DNA from 3 places in the Streptomyces sp. WAC04114 genome. Region 1 is predicted to be linked to each of the others. Evidence: riboswitches for the same ligand, from Rfam matches in the RefSeq annotation. Region 1 holds a riboswitch; each other region holds the start of a gene.

Region 1 (5,962 bases):
GCCGCCACCCCTATCACCGTGACCGGGACGACGTACCGCGCGGCTTTGCGCCGCCCGGAGCGCTGCTCGTCGACCTCCCCGGCGGTCGTGCTGTCGTCGGATGCGTACGGTGCCATGTGTGCCCTACCTCCGTGGTCGGCGGCGGCTGTCCGTGTCGTCCACGCACTCGTCCCTGAGCCGCCATTCTCACCCGAACAGGTGAGGAGTGGTGTTTTCCGTGCTCACCATCTGACCAAATCGGCCGGGGACATACGTCAGACCCGGGGCCCAACTCCGCCTACTGCTGGGGTATGACACGGAAGGGCCGCTTCTCCCCCGACCCGTAGGGGTCGTACGGGGGAGACGTGCTAGCCGGCCCGGTGCACCACCGCGTCGCACAGCTCCAGGAGCGCCGCCTTCGCGGTGCACTCCGGCAGCGATGCCAGCGCCGAACGGGCGTCCTGGGTGTAGCGGACGGTGTCCTGCCGGGCCTGCTCCAGCGCCGGGTGGGCCCGCAGCAGGCGCAGCGCCTCGGCGTGCCGTGCGTCGTCGGTGAGGTCGGAGTCGAGCAGCTCGCACAGGGCGATGTCCTCGGCGAGCCCGAGCCGGGCCGCCCGCTCGCGCAGCCGCAGCACCGGCAGCGTGGGGATGCCCTCGCGCAGGTCGGTGCCGGGGGTCTTGCCGGACTCGTGGGAGTCGGAGGCGATGTCGAGGACGTCGTCCGCGAGCTGGAAGGCGACGCCGAGCCGCTCGCCGTACTGCGTCAGGACATCCACGACCGTCTCGTCGGCGCCGGACATCATCGCGCCGAACCGGCACGACACGGCGATCAGCGAGCCGGTCTTGCCGCCCAGCACGTCCAGGTAGTGCTCGATGGGGTCGCGGCCGTCCTGCGGTCCGGCCGTCTCCAGGATCTGGCCGGTCACCAGGCGCTCGAACGCCTCGGCCTGCACCCGCACGGCCTCCGGGCCGAGGTCGGCCAGGATGTGCGAGGCGCGGGCGAAGAGGAAGTCGCCGGTGAGGACCGCGACGGAGTTGCCCCAGCGGGTGTTCGCGCTCGCGACGCCGCGGCGCACGGCGGCCTCGTCCATGACGTCGTCGTGGTAGAGCGTGGCGAGGTGGGTCAGCTCCACGACGACGGCCGACGGCACGATGCCGGGCGCATGGCGGTCACCGAACTGGGCGGAGAGCATCACGAGCAGCGGACGGAACCGCTTGCCGCCGGCCCGCACCAGATGCTGGGCGGCCTGCGTGATGAAGGGCACCTCACTCTTGGTGGCCTCGAGCAAGCCTTCCTCGACAGCCGCCAATCCGGCCTGGACATCGGCCTCCAGAGCCTGGTCCCGCACGCTCAGCCCGAACGGCCCGACGTCGGTCACGAGGGGTCTCCTGTCTGCTGTGTCTGCCGGTGGTTACGCGGATTGTCGATAGGTCGCTGCCCTCACTCGAGTCAGCGTATCCGGTCACGTTTCGATCACCGCCAGCACCCATGGCTACAGGCCGGGTGGTATCCGATCACGACCGTTATGTTTTCGATCAACCCATAAGAACAGATATTTATCGACTTACCCAGAGGTAGCGAGTTATGCACGATTTGCCGCGATGAGTCGGCGAATTCCCCTTGGCGGAAATTGCCCCACGGACTCGTGATCAGTGAGTTGAATCACCCCTTCCCCTTTTCTCCCTCCCCGCGACAGCGGCCCCTAAAGCCTTCCCCCGAAAGCCAGTTGAGGCTTGGCTTCCGCAAAGGATCAAGCGGCCCAAACGCCCCCGACCAAGGTCAACCGCGCGATATGTGACTGAGGTGCTTGTTCCCGACATGTGCTCTCGCATACGTTCCGGCCCTGTCCGGCGGACGCCTAATCCTGCCGCCGCCCGGACTCCCCACAGGAACCGACTCACTCACGCGTGGCAGGAGCGGGGGACCCAGGTAAGTCGCCGGTCCGCACAGCGGCCCGGCTCGGGGTGAAGCCGCGTACGGCACACAGCGCCGTACGCGGCCGGGCACCTCCCGGCCCGAACCCGACAGCTCACCTCGCAGGCGCCGGAGAGGAACATCGCCATGGCCGCACGAGGCAAGCACCGTCGTCCCAGAACCAACCCGCTGACCCGAGGCATCGTCGCCGCCGGTACCGGCGGAGCAGCACTCACCCTTCCGCTTCTCGGCGCCACGCACGCGAGCGCCGCCGAGCCCCAGAGCGCACCCGCCGCCGCACAGTCCGTGCAGCGGGCGGCCCAGCCCGCCAAGTCCCTCACGTACACCGTGGTCAAGGGCGACTCGCTCGCCCGCATCGCGGCCACGTACGACGTCTCGGGCGGCTGGAAGCAGCTCTACAAGGACAACCGCGCCGCCGTCGGCGACAACCCGAAGCTGATCCACCCGGGTCTGAAGCTGACGGTGAAGACCACCAAGACGGACGCGGCGAAGAAGACGGCGACCAAGTCGTCCGCCCCCGCCAAGCCGGCCGCCAAGCCCGCCGGCGGCGTCGCCAAGGCCACCCAGGCGTCCGCGAAGACCTACGCGAACGACCTCGACGGGTGGATCCGCGAGTCGCTGGACATCATGGCGCAGAAGGGGATCCCCGGGTCCTACGAGGGCATCCACCGCAACGTCATGCGCGAGTCGTCCGGCAACCCCCTGGCGATCAACAACTGGGACTCCAACGCCGCCAAGGGCACCCCGTCGAAGGGTCTGCTCCAGACCATCGACCCGACCTTCCAGGCCTACCACGTCGAGGGCACGTCGTGGGACCCGTACGACCCGGTCGCCAACATCACCGCGGCCTGCAACTACGCGGCCGACCGCTACGGCTCGATCGACAACGTCAACGGCCCGTACTGAGCCGTCCCGCCCAGCAGTCGCTCGAGGACGACGGCGATGCCGTCGTCCTCGTTCGACAGGGTGACCTCGTCGGCCACGGCCTTGAGTTCGGGATGGGCGTTGGCCATCGCGACGCCGTGGCCGGCCCAGTCGAACATCGGGATGTCGTTGGGCATGTCGCCGAAGGCGATGGTGTCCGCCGGCCGCAGCCCCAGATGCTCGGCGGCCAGCGCCAGACCCGTGGCCTTGGTGATCCCGCACGGCTGGAGCTCGACCGTGCCGGGCCCCGACATCGTCACCGTGGCCAGCGAGCCGACCACCGAGCGGGCCGTCGCCGCCAACTCGTCGTCCGACAGATGGGGATGGCGCAGCAGCACCTTGCTGATGGGCTCGCCCCACAGCTCCTCGCGCCGCTCGACCCGCACGGCGGGCAGGGTCGGGTGCGGCATCAGATACCCCGGCTCGATCAGCGTGAGCCCGTCGACCCCGTCCTGGTCGACCGCCGCGTACACCTGCCCCACCTCGGCCTCGATCTTGCCGAGGGCGGTCTCGGCCAGCTCCCGGTCCAGCGTGATGGACCACAGCAGCCGGTCCGCGCCGGCGTCGTACACCTGCGCGCCCTGCCCGCACACCGCGAGCCCCGTGCACCCGAGGTCGTCCAGGAGCGGCCGCACTCTCGGCGCCGGCCGGCCCGTCACCACGAGGTGCTGGGCACCGGCGTCCGCCACCCGCGCGAGCACGGCAAGGGACCGGTCGGAGAGGGTGTCGTCGCCGCGCAGCAGCGTCCCGTCCAGGTCGGTGGCGATGAGTGAATATGCGATGGGTGCGGCCATGATCAGAGAATACGGACAGTGCGGCCCTTCGTTTCATCGCACGGTGGACGCCGATTGCCCGGTTGAAGCCCTCTGCACCGATTGGCAACAACATGCTCCGCTACCTACCCGTGGGACCGCATAGAGCGGTACCTTCCAAGTGTCCAGGGGGGACTTGATCGGGGGGTCAGGTTGAGCAGTGGGCGCATTCGCGTGGCTGGGCCCGGGGAGCTCGGCGAAGGGGAGAGGGAGCGCTGGCGTGCGCTGCGCGCCGCCTCGGAGGCACCGCGCAACCCTTTCATGGAGCCGGAGTTCACCGATGCCGTCGGCCGGGTCAGGCCCGGGGCCCGGGTGGCCGTGGTGTACGAGGGGTTGGAGCCGGCCGGCTTCCTGCCCTACGAGCGGGGCCCGTTGGGCCAGGGCCGGGCGATCGGGCTCGGCGTCTCGGACGCGCAGGGCGCGATCCTGCGGCCCGGCCTCGACGTGGAGACGGGCGAACTGCTGAGGGCCTGCTCGCTGTCGAGCTTCGCCTTCGACAATCTGGAGGCCGAGCAGCGGCTGTTCGTCCGGTACGCGGCCGAGGAGTACGCCACCTACGTCATCGACGTGGAGAAGGGCTACGAGACGTACGAGTCGGTGCTGCGCGCGCAGTCGCCGAAGTTCCTGAAGACCACGCTGGCCAAGGAGCGCAGGCTGGGCCGGCAGGCCGGCGAGCTGCGCTTCGTGTTCGACGAACGCGATCCGGCCGCGCTGCGCACGCTCATGGAGTGGAAGTCCGCGCAGTACCGCAGGACCGGCCGCCGGGACCGCTTCGCCCAGGAGTGGATCACCCGGCTCGTCGGGCAGCTGGCCCGGACCCGGGCGCCGGAGTGCAGCGGCACGCTGTCCGTGCTGTACGCCGGTGAGCGGCCCGTCGCCGCGCACTTCGGTCTGCGTTCGGCCTCGGTGCTGGCCTGCTGGTTCCCGGCCTACGACCCGGAGTTCGCGAAGTTCTCGCCGGGTCTGGTGCTGCACCTGCGGATGGCCGAGGCGGCGGCCGCCGAAGGCATCGGCACGCTCGACCTGGGCAGGGGCGCGGCCGAGTACAAGGACGCGCTGAAGACGGGCGAACTGCCCGTGTACGAGGGTGCGGTGACCCGTCCGGGGGTGGGCGCGGCACTGCACTGGCTGAGCCGCGAACCGGCACGCCGCGCGCACAGCTTCGTCCGCAGCAGGCCCCGGCTCGCGTCGCTGGCCGCCCGGACGCTGAAGGGCGCGGCTCGGCTGCGCCGTACCTGACTTCACGAGGGGGGTGGGCGCATGGCCCGTTCGGCGCGTGCGCAGGAGGAGATACGGCGGTTCCTGGACATCGGGATGGTGCAGGTCGCCGAGCTGGACCTCGACGGTGACGAGGCGGTGCTCAGACCCGGCCCGGGGAGTCCGCCGGTGACGACCGGAGAGGTGTTCGTCCTGGTCAGGAGGGGCGGGCGGCCCGTGGGCACGCTGCTCGGGCGGGTACCGGAGGGGGCTTATCCGAAGGCCGTGCTGGCGGACCGGGCTCGGGCGGCGTGCGGGCCGGCCGTCCTGGGCGGACCCGGGAAGCCGCCGTTCACGACCGTCGTCGTCGCGACCCGGGAGCGGGCCGGGCAGCTGGCCCGGGCGCTGGACTCGCTGCTGGCGCAGGACCATCCGCGGTTCGAGATCGTCGTCGTCGACAACGCCCCGGTCACGGACGAGACGCGGGAGCTGATCGAGCGGAAGTACGCCGAGCGCGTGCGGTACGTCTGTGAGCCCGTTCCGGGGCTCGCAGCCGCCCACAACGCCGGGCTGGAGGCCGTGCGCGGCGAGGTGGTCGCCTTCACCGACGACGACGTGGTCGCCGATCCGCGCTGGCTGGCCGAGCTGACCGCGCCCTTCGCCGCCGACGCCGGACTGGGGTGCAGCACCGGGCTGATCCTGCCGGCGCGGCTGACGACCCCGGCCCAGGTGCTGCTGGAGAGCCACGGCGGCTTCGCCAAAGGCTTCACTCCAAGGACGTACGACCCGGCGCACCCGCCGGGCGACGAGCCGCTGTTCCCGTTCACGGCCGGGCGGTTCGGCTCGGGCGCGAACATGGCGTTCCGCACTGCGGTGCTGCGCTCCGTCGGCGGTTTCGACCCGGCCACCGGGGCCGGCACGGCGGCCCGGGGCGGCGACGACCTCTACGGCTTCGTCCGCGTCCTGGCCCAGGGCCACCGGCTGCACTACACGCCGTACGCCCTGGTGTGGCACCACCACCGGGAGACCTGGCGGGATCTGGAGACCCAGGCGTACGGCTACGGCGCCGGGCTCACGGCCTACCTCACCGCGGTGCTCGTGAACCGGCCCGCGC
Region 2 (5,962 bases), on a different contig from region 1:
CGAGTGGGTCCACGAGGGGTACGACACCGAGGACGGCGAACTGCGGCTCCGGTTCCGTGACGGGGACCTCGCCATCACGCTGCACTACCGGATACGCCCCTCGACGGATGTCGTCGAGCGATGGGTGACCCTCGACAACCGAGGACCGGCCGTCGAGCTGCTGCGCGCCGACTCCGCCACCTGGACCCTGCCCGACCGCGACGCCTGGCGGCTGTCCCAGCTGCACGGCCGCTGGGGCGCCGAGTCCCGGCTGACGCGCTCCGGTCTCACCCACGGCGAGAAGGTCATCGGCAGCCGCCGCGGCCACACCTCGCACCAGCACCTGCCGTGGGTCGCCCTCGACACCCACGCCACCGAGGAGCACGGCGAGGTCTACAGCTGCGCCCTCGGCTGGTCCGGGTCGTGGCGGATCGCCGTGGCCCAGCTGCCGGACGCGCGCGTACAGATCACCGGCGGTGCCGGCCACGACGACTCGGGCCTGCTGACACTGGGCACGGGGGAGTCGTGCACGACCCCCGTCTTCGCCGGGCTCTGGAGCGACGGCGGCTTCGGCGGGGCCAGCCGCGCCTGGCACGCATATCAGCGGGCGCATGTCGTCCCGGACTCCGAGCGGGACCGGCCGGTGCTGTTCAACTCCTGGGAGGCCACCGAGTTCGACATCTCCGAGGAGCAGCAGCGGGCGCTCGCCGAGCGGGCCGCGGCCATGGGCGTCGAGCTGTTCGTGGTCGACGACGGCTGGTTCGGGGCGCGCACCAGCGACCGGGCCGGGCTCGGCGACTGGACCCCGAACCCCGACCGCTTCCCGGGCGGGCTGAAGCCGCTCGCCGACCATGTGCACGGTCTGGGCATGCAGTTCGGGATCTGGGTCGAGCCCGAGATGGTCAACCCGGACAGCGACCTGTACCGCGCGCACCCTGACTGGGTCCAGCACCAACCAGGACGAAAGCGGACGGAATTCCGCAATCAGCTCGTACTCAATCTCGCCCGCGAGGACGTCCGGGAGTACCTCTGGGAGCAGCTCCACGGGCTTCTCTCCAGTGCTCCCGTCGACTACGTCAAGTGGGACTTCAACCGCTGCTTCACCGACGCCGGCTGGCCGGACGACCCCTACCCGCAGCGACTGTGGGTCGACCACGTGCACGGCCTGTACGCCCTGCTGGACCGGCTGCGGGCCGCTCACCCGGGTGTGGCCTTCGAGTCCTGCTCGGGTGGCGGCGGGCGGATCGACCTCGGCGTGCTGAGCCGGACGGACCAGGTGTGGACCTCCGACAACACCGACCCGCTCGACCGGCTCGCCATCCAGCACGGCTTCAGCCAGATCCACCCGGCCCGGGTCATGGCCGCCTGGGTCACCGACAGCCCGAACGCCATGCTCAACCGGCGGGCCAGCTCCCTGCGGTTCCGGTTCGTCAGCGCCATGGCCGGGGTGCTCGGTGTCGGCGGCGACCTCACGCGGTGGACGCACGAGGAGCTCGCCGAGGCACGGGAGTGGGTGGCGCTGTACAAGGAGATCCGGCCCGTGGTGCAGCGCGGCGACCTGTACCGGCTGCGTCCCCCGGAGGGCGGCGTGAGTGCCGTGCAGTACGTCCTCGGCGACGAGACTGTCGTCCTCGCCTGGCTCCAGGCGCAGCGTTACGGCGAGCCCGTGCCGGCGCTCCGACTGCGCGGCCTGGATCCGACAGCTTCGTACGAATGCCTCGAAACGGGCGAAGTCCACCGAGGGGCCGTACTGCTGCACCACGGACTTCGCGTCGGCCTGCGCGGGGATCTGGACGCCGCGGTCGTCCGCCTTAAGCGGAAGTAGTCGTTCTGTCCGAATAGGGGGATTCGGCAGTTAAGGGATAACGTGCCCCGATCGCAAAGGAGATGAGATCGGGGTGCGTGACCATCGTCATATTCGTGACGATGTGTTGTCGCCATGTTCACGTAATTCTGGCGCTATTCAGGCTCATTGAGGAATGCGGGAGATCGGTAATCCACGCTCGGTGACGGCACTTGTGTCGACACGTCAGGGAAAACACCGTCACGCGCAACCGCAAGCTTGTCCCATTGCGTCTCGGTCGCTTACGTTCCACACCAATCCGGACGGACGCCTAATCCTGCCGCCGCCCGGAGTCCGCACACACTGACCCGACGTACGGCAGGAGCGGGGGACCCACAGGTAAGACGCCTGTTCCGGTTCCCGGAACGGCTTGGGGTTAAGTCGCGCCACGGCGCGGCCGGGCATCTCCAGCTCGCACCCGACAGCTCACCTCGCAGGCGACGGAGAGGAATTCGCCATGCCCGCGAAGGGTAAGCACCGCCGTCCCAAGACCCAGCGTTTCACCCGCTCCATCGCCGTCGCCGGAACCGGCGGGGCCGCCCTCGCCCTGCCGCTCATGGGGGCCGCCGGCGCCCACGCCGCCACCCCTCAGTCGGCTCCGGAAAAGGCCGTCCAGTCCGCTCCGGCCGCCGAGAAGAAGGCAGCCGAAAAGGCCAACGGTGCCCGCACGTACACCGTGACGGCCGGTGACTACCTCGCGAAGATCGCCGACGACCAGCACGTGAGCGGGGGCTGGAAGAAGCTCTACTCGGACAACCGTGACGCCGTCGGCTCCGACCCGTCGCTGATCCACCCCGGCCTGACGCTGTCGATCGGCAAGAAGGCCGCGAGCGCCCCGAAGTCCTCGGCCCCGGCCGCTCCGAAGGCCTCCGCCCAGAAGCCGTCCGCCGCCGAGTCGGCCCCGAAGAAGGAGACCGCCGCCAAGCCGGCCGCCGCCAAGCCCGCGGCCGCGAGCAACTCCAGCGGCTACGCCCTCCCGGTGGACGGTGCCACCGTCGGCACCCCGTACCGCATGTCCGGCAGCATGTGGTCCAGCGGCTACCACACCGGTGTCGACTTCGTCGTCCCGACCGGCACCTCCCTCAAGGCCGTCGGTGCGGGCGAGGTCGTCTCCGCCGGCTGGGGCGGCGCGTACGGCAACCAGGTCGTCATCAAGCTGAAGGACGGCCACTACGCCCAGTACGCCCACCTGTCCCAGCTCTCCGTCTCGGCCGGCCAGACCGTGACGGCCGGGCAGCAGGTCGGCCTGTCGGGCGCGACCGGCAACGTGACCGGACCGCACCTGCACTTCGAGATCCGCACCACGCCGGACTACGGCTCCGACGTCGACCCGGTCGCCTTCCTGCGCTCGCACGGCGTCTCCGTCGGCTGACCGACCGCACGACCACCTGCCTGACGCGCCTCCGAAGGCCGGACCCCGATCCCCGGGTCCGGCCTTCGGTGTGTGCGGATGGCCGCCGGTCCGCAGCCGGAGCATCCCTGACAAGCGGTGTATTCCGAAGTTGGCGAACACTTTAGGAGTGGCTTATCTCACCGCCCGTCAACTCCTTCCTACGGTCGCGTAGGTCACATTCGAAGGTGAATCATGAGCTGTTGTGGCAGACGATTCGAAGAGTGACAGCAGAGCAGTGATCGGGTCGTACGTGGCGCTGGGGGACAGCTTCACCGAGGGCGTCGGCGATCCCGGTCCCGACGGGGCGTTCGTCGGCTGGGCCGACCGGTTCGCCGTCCTGCTCGCCGACCGCAGGCCCGAGGGCGACTTCCGGTACACCAATCTCGCCGTACGCGGAAAGCTCCTCGACCAGATCGTGGCGGACCAGGTTCCGCGGGCCGTCGAGATGGCCCCGGACCTCGTCTCGTTCTGCGCCGGGGGCAACGACCTCATCCGGCCCGGTACCGACCCGGACGAGGTGGCCGAGCGTTTCGAACGGGCGCTGGTCCAGCTCACCGCCGTGTCCGGCACGGTCATGGTGACGACCGGGTTCGACACCCGTGGCGTGCCCGTGCTCAAGCACCTGCGCGGCAAGATCGCCACGTACAACGGACACGTCCGGGCCATCGCCGACCGGTACGGCTGCCCGGTCCTGGACCTGTGGTCCCTGCGCAGCGTGCAGGACCGCAGGGCCTGGGACGCCGACCGGCTGCACCTGTCGCCCGAGGGGCACACGCGCGTGGCGCTCCGCGCGGGCCAGGTGCTCGGCCTCGACGTGCCGGCCGACCCCGAGCAGGCGTGGCCCCCGCTGCCCCCGCGCGGCGCTTTCGACATGCGGCGCGACAACGTCGCCTGGGCGCGGGAGTTCCTGGTGCCGTGGATCGGGCGCCGGCTGCGCGGGGAGTCGTCGGGCGACCATGTGACGGCCAAGGGGGCGCTGTCGGCGGACGACATCAAAATGCGGATCGCGTCGGTGGCGTAAGGGCGGCTCCTGCGCGTGCGGGCCGTGCCGGGTGGGACCCCCGGCACGGCCCGCACGCGTCCTGGGCCGGGCTTCCGGGGCGAGCCGGGCCTGTGAGGCGCTTCGGGGCGCCGGCGGTTCCGGCGGCCGGGGGTGCGGGTGGTTGCGGTGGTCGGGGGGTGCCGGGCTTCGCCGGGCCGCTGCCGTTTTCGCGACGCCGTCAGGGCGGCGGCCGCTCCCGCGTCAGGCCCAACTCGCGGGCCAGTGCCTCCTCCACCCACTCCTGGGCCCGGGCTCGCGGCACCGCGCCGGCGTAGGACGTCAGCTGCACGGCGAGACCGTCGAGAAGGGCGGTGAGCCGGAAGGCCGTGCCGGCCGGGTCCGGGCAGCGGAACTCGCCGGCCGCCACCCCCTCCGCGATGACCTCGGCGAGCGCCGCCTTCCACTGCCGGTCGAGATCCTGGGCGACTTCCCGCAGCACGGGGTCGCGCAGCGCCGCCGCCCAGCCCTCGATCCACAGCCGCCAGCCCTTGGCCGGCCCGGTGGGGGCGTACCACCGCACGGCCGACCGCAGCCGGCGCAGCGCCGGTGAACGGCGGCCGAGCAGCTTGCGAAGATGCGCCAGGTCGCCCTCCGCCGCGTGCCGGAACGCGGCGGCGACCAACTGCTCCTTCGTGGAGAAGTGATAGAGGACCAGCGCGTTGCTCACGCCGAGCACCGAGGCCACATCGGCGATCCGGACCGCCGCCACACCCCTCGCCTCGATCTGCTCGATGGCGGCCCGCAGCAGATCCCCGCGCCGCTGGGCCACACTCAACCGGACTCTCGTCACGCCGTCACCCTACCCACGCGCCCACGGCCCCTCGACGGGGTGTTTTCGGCCTGTCCGGCAGGGCCCGAGCCGGCTGCCGCCGCGGAGGGCGGGCGCCTCACCGGAACCAGCCGAACCGCTCCGCGATCACCGGCAGCCGGTCCGCCGCGATCGCGTGGGCGGCCGCGCGCGGTGTCGTCCCGTCGGCCCGCGCGCGGTCCAGCATCCGCTCGACCAGCGTTCGCATCGAGCGGCGGGTGTACGCGAACGCCTCCTCGGCGTCGGCGTCGATGTCCCCGAACAGCGTCCACCACCACCAGGCGTTCGTCCCCGAGTTGACCACGACGTCCGGCAGCACAGTCACCCCGCGCGCGGCGAGCAGCACCTCCGCCTCCGGCCGTACGGGCATGTTGGCCGCCTCCACGACCCAGCGGGCGGTGATCCGCTCCTGGTTCACGGTGTCGATCGCGTACGACACGGCCGCCGGCACCAGCACGTCCGCGTCGGCCGACAGCCAGGCGTCGCCCGGCAGTTCGCGGTCGCCGGGGCGCAGCGCCAAGCGGTCCACCGTGCCGTGGGCGTCCCGCGCGGCGAGCAGCGCCTCGACGTCGAGGCCCGCCGGGTTGGCGATCGTGCCCTTGAGGTCGGCGACGGCCACGACCGTGAGCCCCGCGCGCGTGAGGAAGCGCGCCGTGGCCCCGCCCATGGTGCCGAGACCCTGGAGCGCGACCCGCGTCCCGGGGTACGGCACACCGGCCCGGTCCAGGGCGGCCAGGGCCGCCTCCGCCACACCGCAGCCGCCGACCAGCTCGTCCAGACCGATGCCGTCGACCTCGACCGCGAACGCGTCCCGCAGCCGCCGCCGGGCCTCGGCCTCGTCATCCAGCAGCGGATAGACGGCCTGGATCGAGGAGACCAGCCCCGCCTCGGCCGCGG
Region 3 (5,962 bases), on a different contig from region 1:
GGCCACGATCATGGCCCGGGCCTTCTCCGAGGGCACCGACAAGCACTCCGCCGAGGACTTCGCTGCGGAACTGGAGCGCGCCGGCGCCACCCTCGACGCGCACGCCGACCACCCCGGTGTCCGGCTCAGCCTGGAGGTGCCCGCCTCCCGGCTCGCCAAGGGCCTGGGCCTGATCGCCGACGCCCTGAGGGCGCCCGCCTTCGCCGACAGCGAGGTCGAGCGGCTGGTCAACAACCGCCTCGACGAGATCCCGCACGAGCTGGCCAACCCCTCGCGCCGCGGTGCCAAGGAGCTCTCCAAGGAGCTGTTCCCGGCGGACTCGCGCATGTCGCGGCCCCGGCAGGGCAGCGAGGAGACCGTCGCCGCCATCGACTCCGCGGCCGTACGCGCCTTCTACGAGAAGCACGTCCGCCCCGCCACGGCCACCGTCGTGGTCGTCGGCGACCTCACCGGCATCGACCTGGACGCCCTGCTCGGGGACACCCTGGGTGCCTGGACGGGCTCCTCGGCCGAGCCGCGTCCCGTGCCTCCGGTCACCGCCGACGACACCGGCCGGGTCGTCATCGTGGACCGCCCCGGCGCCGTCCAGACGCAGCTGCTGATCGGCCGGATCGGGCCGGACCGGCACGACCGCGTGTGGCCCGCGCAGGTGCTCGGCACGTACTGCCTCGGCGGCACCCTCACTTCCCGCCTGGACCGCGTCCTGCGCGAGGAGAAGGGCTACACCTACGGCGTACGGGCGTTCGGCCAGGTCCTCAGGTCCGCCCCGGACGGCACGGGCGCCGCGATGCTCGCCATCAGCGGTTCCGTCGACACGCCCAACACCGGCCCCGCCCTCCAGGACCTGTGGACGGTGCTGCGCACCCTCGCCGCCGAGGGGCTGACCGACGCCGAGCGGGACGTCGCCGTGCAGAACCTGGTGGGTGTGGCGCCGCTCAAGTACGAGACGGCGGCGGCCGTCGCGAGCACGCTGGCCGACCAGGTCGAGCAGCACCTGCCCGATGACTACCAGGCCACGCTGTACCGGCAGCTCGCCGCGACCGGCACCGTGGAGGCCACCGCGGCGGCTGTGAGCGCCTTCCCGGTGGACCGTCTGGTGACCGTCCTCGTCGGTGACGCGGCGCAGATCAAGGCACCGGTCGAGGCCCTCGGCATCGGCGAAGTCACCGTCGTCGCCGCCGAGTAGCGACACGCGTCACCGCACGCGCGCGGGGGCCCTGGTTGTCTTCAAAGGCACCAGGGCCCCTTTATGCCCGAATTGGGATGGGAGTTGCCTGTCTGCCCTGTGGGATGCGCTACAAAAGCCGGGATTCGTTTGGGAATTGAAAGTGGCGCCGCTTAGCGTCATCCGGGCTGTTCGTCAGGCAGTGCGCCGCACCCGCGGCACCGGACAGTCATCGCCGAGTCCCCGTACGGCGCGAGCCAGGGGAGCCGGGGACCCATCGCAGTCCCTGGGGTGAATCGGGCGCCCGCGCGAGTCGCGAGGGAGTCCGTAGGAGACCTTCCTGCTCCGAACCCGTCAGCTAACCCGGTAGGCGAGAGGGAAGGAAAGGACCAGCCACTACATGGCGTTCACTCGCGCCACCGGGAAGCACCGTCGTCCCGGCAGGATGCAGCGCTCCACCGCCCGCGCGGCGGGCGTCGCGGCCCTCGCCACCACCGGCGTGATCGGCACCGTGGCGGCCCCCGCTGCCTTCGCCGCCGAGCCCAGTGCCGAGCAGACCGGTCTCACGCCCGTCGTCACCATGGGCGACACCGCGGCCCAGCAGATCGACGCCCAGGCCCTCGCGCAGCGGCACGCCGCCGATGAGGCCGCCGCCAAGCAGAAGGCCGAGGAGGCCGCCCGCAAGCAGGCCGCCGAGATGGCCGAGCGGGCCAAGGAGGCGGCCGAGAAGGCCCGAGCGGCCAAGGAGCGCGCCGCCCGTGAGGCCGAGCGCAAGCGCCTGAACACCTTCGTCGCCCCGATCTCCGGCTCGTACGTCTCCACCAGCTACAAGGCCAGCAGTGGCCTGTGGTCTTCCGGCAGCCACACCGGTGTCGACTTCCACGCCGCCAGCGGCACCTCCGTCCACGCGGTCGGCGCGGGCACCGTCGTCGAGGCCGGCTGGGGCGGCTCCTACGGCAACCAGGTCGTCATCAAGATGAACGACGGGACGTACACCCAGTACGGCCACCTGTCCTCCATCGGCGTCTCGGTGGGCCAGCAGGTCACCCCGGGCCAGCAGATCGCCCTGTCCGGCGCGACCGGCAACGTCACCGGCCCGCACCTGCACTTCGAGGCCCGCACCAGCCCCGAGTACGGCTCGGACATCGACCCGGTCGCCTACCTCCGCTCGCACGGCGTGAGTCTCTGACCGGAACCTCTCCGCTTCCCGAAAGCCCCGGCTCCCGAGCCGGGGCTTTCGGCGTTTACGACCGCCTGCTGTCCCAAAAATATCCATGGATTGTCGCTTGCCGTCGGAAATTCCGGCTCATTGCAATAGAGTCACGGAACGTACGTCGCTCGTCGGCGTTTCACGGGGATTAAGCGGAGGTCGGTCATGCGTATTCCCGCGCACTCGGTGTGCACGGCCATCCGGGACGACATCGTCGCGGGTGTCCACGCACGCGGCAGCCGGCTCACCGAGGAACTCCTCGCACGCCGCTACGGCGTCTCGCGGGTGCCCGTCCGGGAGGCGCTGCGCACGTTGGAGGCCGAGGGCTTCGTGGTGACCCGCCGGCACGCGGGCGCGTGCGTGGCGGAACCCACCGAGCAGGAGGCCGGCGACCTGCTGGAGATGCGCATGCTGCTGGAGCCGCTCGGTGCGGCCCGCGCCGCCCAGCGCCGTACCGAGGCGCATCTGAAGGTCCTGCGGGGCCTGGTGCGGCTGGGCCAGGAGCGGGCCCGTCGCGGGAACAGCGACGACCTGCGCTCTCTCGGCGGCTGGTTCCACGAGACGCTCGCCCAAGCCTCCGGCAGCCCGGCGCTGATCTCGATGCTCACCCAGCTCCGCCACAAGATCGCCTGGATGTACGCCGTGGAGGCGCCGGCCAGCCCGGTGGAGTCCTGGACCGAGCACGGCGCGATCGTGGACGCCGTGGCGCGCGGGGACGGCGAGCGTGCGCGGGCGGTCACGGCGCTGCACACCGAGCGTGCGAAGGGCGCGCACCGCCTGCGGTTCGGCTCCGCCGAGGAACGTGCCGGCCGTGTGAGGAACTCGCAACATCCCGTAAACACGGCGAGCCCGCGGCTTTAACAAGGCGGCCGTATACAAAGAGCAGTCAATTCTCGGGGGGCTATTTCCGCTGCCCGGATTCTTGGAATTCCTCCCCGCGTGGAAGGGGTAATGGGATGAAGGGTCCGATCGTGTCGCCCGGGAATGGGGGAAAGACCCACCCGCGCCGACCGTGAATGGCAGGGGTCCACCCGCGCCGACCAGGAATGGCAGGGCCCCGACCGCACCGACCGAGAACGGCGAAGGGCCCGCCCGGTGAGTCGGGCGAGCCCCTCGCAGTGCGCCGGATCGGGCACTCGGTGGATCAGACGGTCTCGGGCAGTTCCTCGAGACCCTCGGAGACCAGCTTGGCGAGCCGGTCCAGGGCGGCGTCCGCGCCCTCGGCGTCGGAGGCGAGGACGATCTCCTCGCCCCCCTGGGCGCCGAGGCCGAGGACGGCCAGCATGGAGGCCGCGTTGACGGGGTTGCCGTCAGCCTTGGCGATCGTCACCGGGACGCCTGCGGCCGTGGCGGCTCGGACGAAGATGGAAGCGGGGCGGGCGTGGAGGCCCTCGGCCCAGCCGACGTTGACGCGGCGCTCAGCCATGTGTTGCTGCCCTTCGGTGTTCAGGGTTGTCTAGACCAGTTTCCCATATCGTGAAGCCCACCAGGAGCGGTCCTCTCGTCCCACTCCCGGGGTGCCGTCGGATCGCGGCCTCGACCCGACTGACGCCCTCCACAGACTGCCTCGCGCCCGTTGTCGGACGCTAGCCGTACTCTGGGGCCCATGCAGACCTCGCCGGACCGGCACGAGTATCCCGCCCACTGGGAAGCCGACGTGGTGCTGCGCGACGGGGGTACCGCGCGCATCCGGCCCATCACCGTTGATGACGCCGATCGCCTGGTCAGCTTCTATGAGCAGGTCTCCGACGAGTCGAAGTATTACCGCTTCTTCGCGCCGTACCCTCGCCTGTCCGCCAAGGACGTCCACCGCTTCACGCACCACGACTTTGTGGACCGGGTGGGACTCGCGGCCACGGTCGGCGGCGAGTTCATCGCCACCGTACGCTACGACCGGATCGGCGCGGACGGAACGCCCGCGTCCGCACCCGCCGACGAGGCCGAGGTCGCCTTCCTCGTGCAGGACGCCCACCAGGGCCGCGGAGTCGCCTCCGCCCTGCTCGAACACATCGGCGCCGTCGCCCGCGAGCGCGGCATCCGGCGGTTCGCCGCCGAGGTGCTGCCCGCCAACACCAAGATGATCAAGGTGTTCACGGACGCCGGCTACACCCAGAAGCGCAGCTTCGAGGACGGCGTCGTCCGTCTGGAGTTCGACCTCGAACCCACCGACCGCTCCCTGGCCGTGCAGTACGCGCGCGAACACAGGGCCGAGGCCCGCTCGGTGCAGCGGCTGCTCGCCCCCGGCTCGGTCGCCGTCATCGGCGCCGGTCGCACGCCGGGCGGCGTGGGCCGCAGCGTCCTCGGCAACATCCGGGACGCCGGATACACCGGCCGCCTCTACGCCGTGAACAAGGCCCTCCCGGAGGGACAGAAGGAGCTCGACGGGGTGCCCGCCCACCGCTCGGTGCGGGACATCGACGGCCCCGTGGACCTCGCGGTCGTCGCCGTGCCGGCCGAGCACGTCACGGAGGTCGTCACCGAGTGCGGCGAACACGGCGTGCAGGGGCTGGTCGTGGTGTCCGCCGGGTACGCCGAGAGCGGCCCCGAGGGGCGCGAACGCCAGCGCGCCCTCGTGCGGCACGCGCGCACGTACGGCATGCGGATCATCGGCCCGAACGCCTTCGGCATCATCAACACCTCCCCGGAGGTACGCCTCAACGCCTCCCTCGCCCCCGAGGTGCCGCGCCCCGGCCGCATCGGACTGTTCGCCCAGTCCGGCGCCATCGGCATCGCCCTGTTGTCCCGGCTGCACCGGCGCGGCGGCGGCGTCACGGGCGTGACCGGCGTCTCCACCTTCGTCTCCTCCGGCAACCGTGCCGACGTCTCCGGCAACGATGTCCTGCAGTACTGGTACGAGGACCCCGACACCGACGTCGTCCTCATGTACCTGGAGTCCATCGGCAACCCCCGCAAGTTCGCCCGCCTCGCCCGCCGCACCGCCGCCGCCAAGCCCCTGGTCGTCGTCCAGGGCGCACGGCACGGCGCCGCTCCCCAGGGGCACGCCGTCCGGGCGACCCGGCTGCCGCACGCGACCGTGTCGGCGCTGCTGCGGCAGGCCGGGGTCATCCGCGTCGACACGATCACCGAGCTGGTCGACGCGGGCCTGCTGCTCGCCCGCCAGCCTCTGCCGGCCGGCCCCAGGGTGGCGATCCTGGGCAACTCGGAGTCGCTCGGCCTGCTCACCTACGACGCGTGTCTCGCCGAGGGACTGCGACCGCACCCCCCGCAGGACCTGACCACCGCGGCCTCGGCGGCCGACTTCTACACCGCCCTGTCGCGTGCCCTGGCCGACGACCGGTGCGACGCCGTCGTCGTCACCGCCATACCGGCGGTGGGGGAGGGCCCGGTCGGCGACGCCGCCCTCGCGCAGGCCCTGCGCTCGGCATCGGCCGCGGCCCCGTCGAAGCCGGTCCTGGTGGTCCACGTGGAGCTCGGCGGCCTGGCGGAGGCCCTGTCGGCGGCGGCGAGCACGGCACCGCAGGCAGACTCGGGCAATTTGCCGCAAAACCCACCGAGTCCGACGCCGGCCTCGGAACAACTCCCCGCCCCCGAGGCTGCCACCGAGGCCGCCGCCGAGGTCGCCCCCC

What was found. Region 1 has a riboswitch for cyclic di-AMP ahead of K4G64_RS15455 (transglycosylase SLT domain-containing protein). Riboswitches for the same ligand answer to the same signal wherever they lie in the genome.
Region 2: linked by a shared signal. The riboswitch ahead of K4G64_RS06870 (LysM peptidoglycan-binding domain-containing M23 family metallopeptidase) and the one ahead of K4G64_RS15455 (transglycosylase SLT domain-containing protein) in region 1 are both predicted to bind cyclic di-AMP.
Region 3: linked by a shared signal. The riboswitch ahead of K4G64_RS24035 (M23 family metallopeptidase) and the one ahead of K4G64_RS15455 (transglycosylase SLT domain-containing protein) in region 1 are both predicted to bind cyclic di-AMP.

The regions. Positions count from the first base shown of each region.
Region 1 covers NZ_JAIGQA010000047.1:33,050-39,011, reverse strand. Annotated here, with positions in the region: gene K4G64_RS15465 (DUF2092 domain-containing protein) at 1-116, opposite strand, end outside; gene K4G64_RS15460 (polyprenyl synthetase family protein) at 348-1,358, opposite strand; cyclic di-AMP (ydaO/yuaA leader) riboswitch at 1,861-2,036, shown strand; gene K4G64_RS15455 (transglycosylase SLT domain-containing protein) at 2,042-2,821, shown strand; gene K4G64_RS15450 (HAD family hydrolase) at 2,785-3,633, opposite strand; gene K4G64_RS15445 (GNAT family N-acetyltransferase) at 3,820-4,890, shown strand; gene K4G64_RS15440 (glycosyltransferase family 2 protein) at 4,912-5,962, shown strand, end outside.
Region 2 covers NZ_JAIGQA010000014.1:65,027-70,988, forward strand. Annotated here, with positions in the region: gene K4G64_RS06865 (alpha-galactosidase) at 1-1,804, shown strand, start outside; cyclic di-AMP (ydaO/yuaA leader) riboswitch at 2,114-2,275, shown strand; gene K4G64_RS06870 (LysM peptidoglycan-binding domain-containing M23 family metallopeptidase) at 2,280-3,194, shown strand; gene K4G64_RS06875 (SGNH/GDSL hydrolase family protein) at 3,451-4,236, shown strand; gene K4G64_RS06880 (TetR/AcrR family transcriptional regulator) at 4,436-5,047, opposite strand; gene K4G64_RS06885 (glutamate dehydrogenase) at 5,145-5,962, opposite strand, start outside.
Region 3 covers NZ_JAIGQA010000102.1:4-5,965, reverse strand. Annotated here, with positions in the region: gene K4G64_RS24040 (pitrilysin family protein) at 1-1,186, shown strand, start outside; cyclic di-AMP (ydaO/yuaA leader) riboswitch at 1,389-1,553, shown strand; gene K4G64_RS24035 (M23 family metallopeptidase) at 1,566-2,354, shown strand; gene K4G64_RS24030 (GntR family transcriptional regulator) at 2,541-3,236, shown strand; gene K4G64_RS24025 (HPr family phosphocarrier protein) at 3,520-3,801, opposite strand; partial or broken gene K4G64_RS24020 (GNAT family N-acetyltransferase) at 3,982-5,962, shown strand, end outside.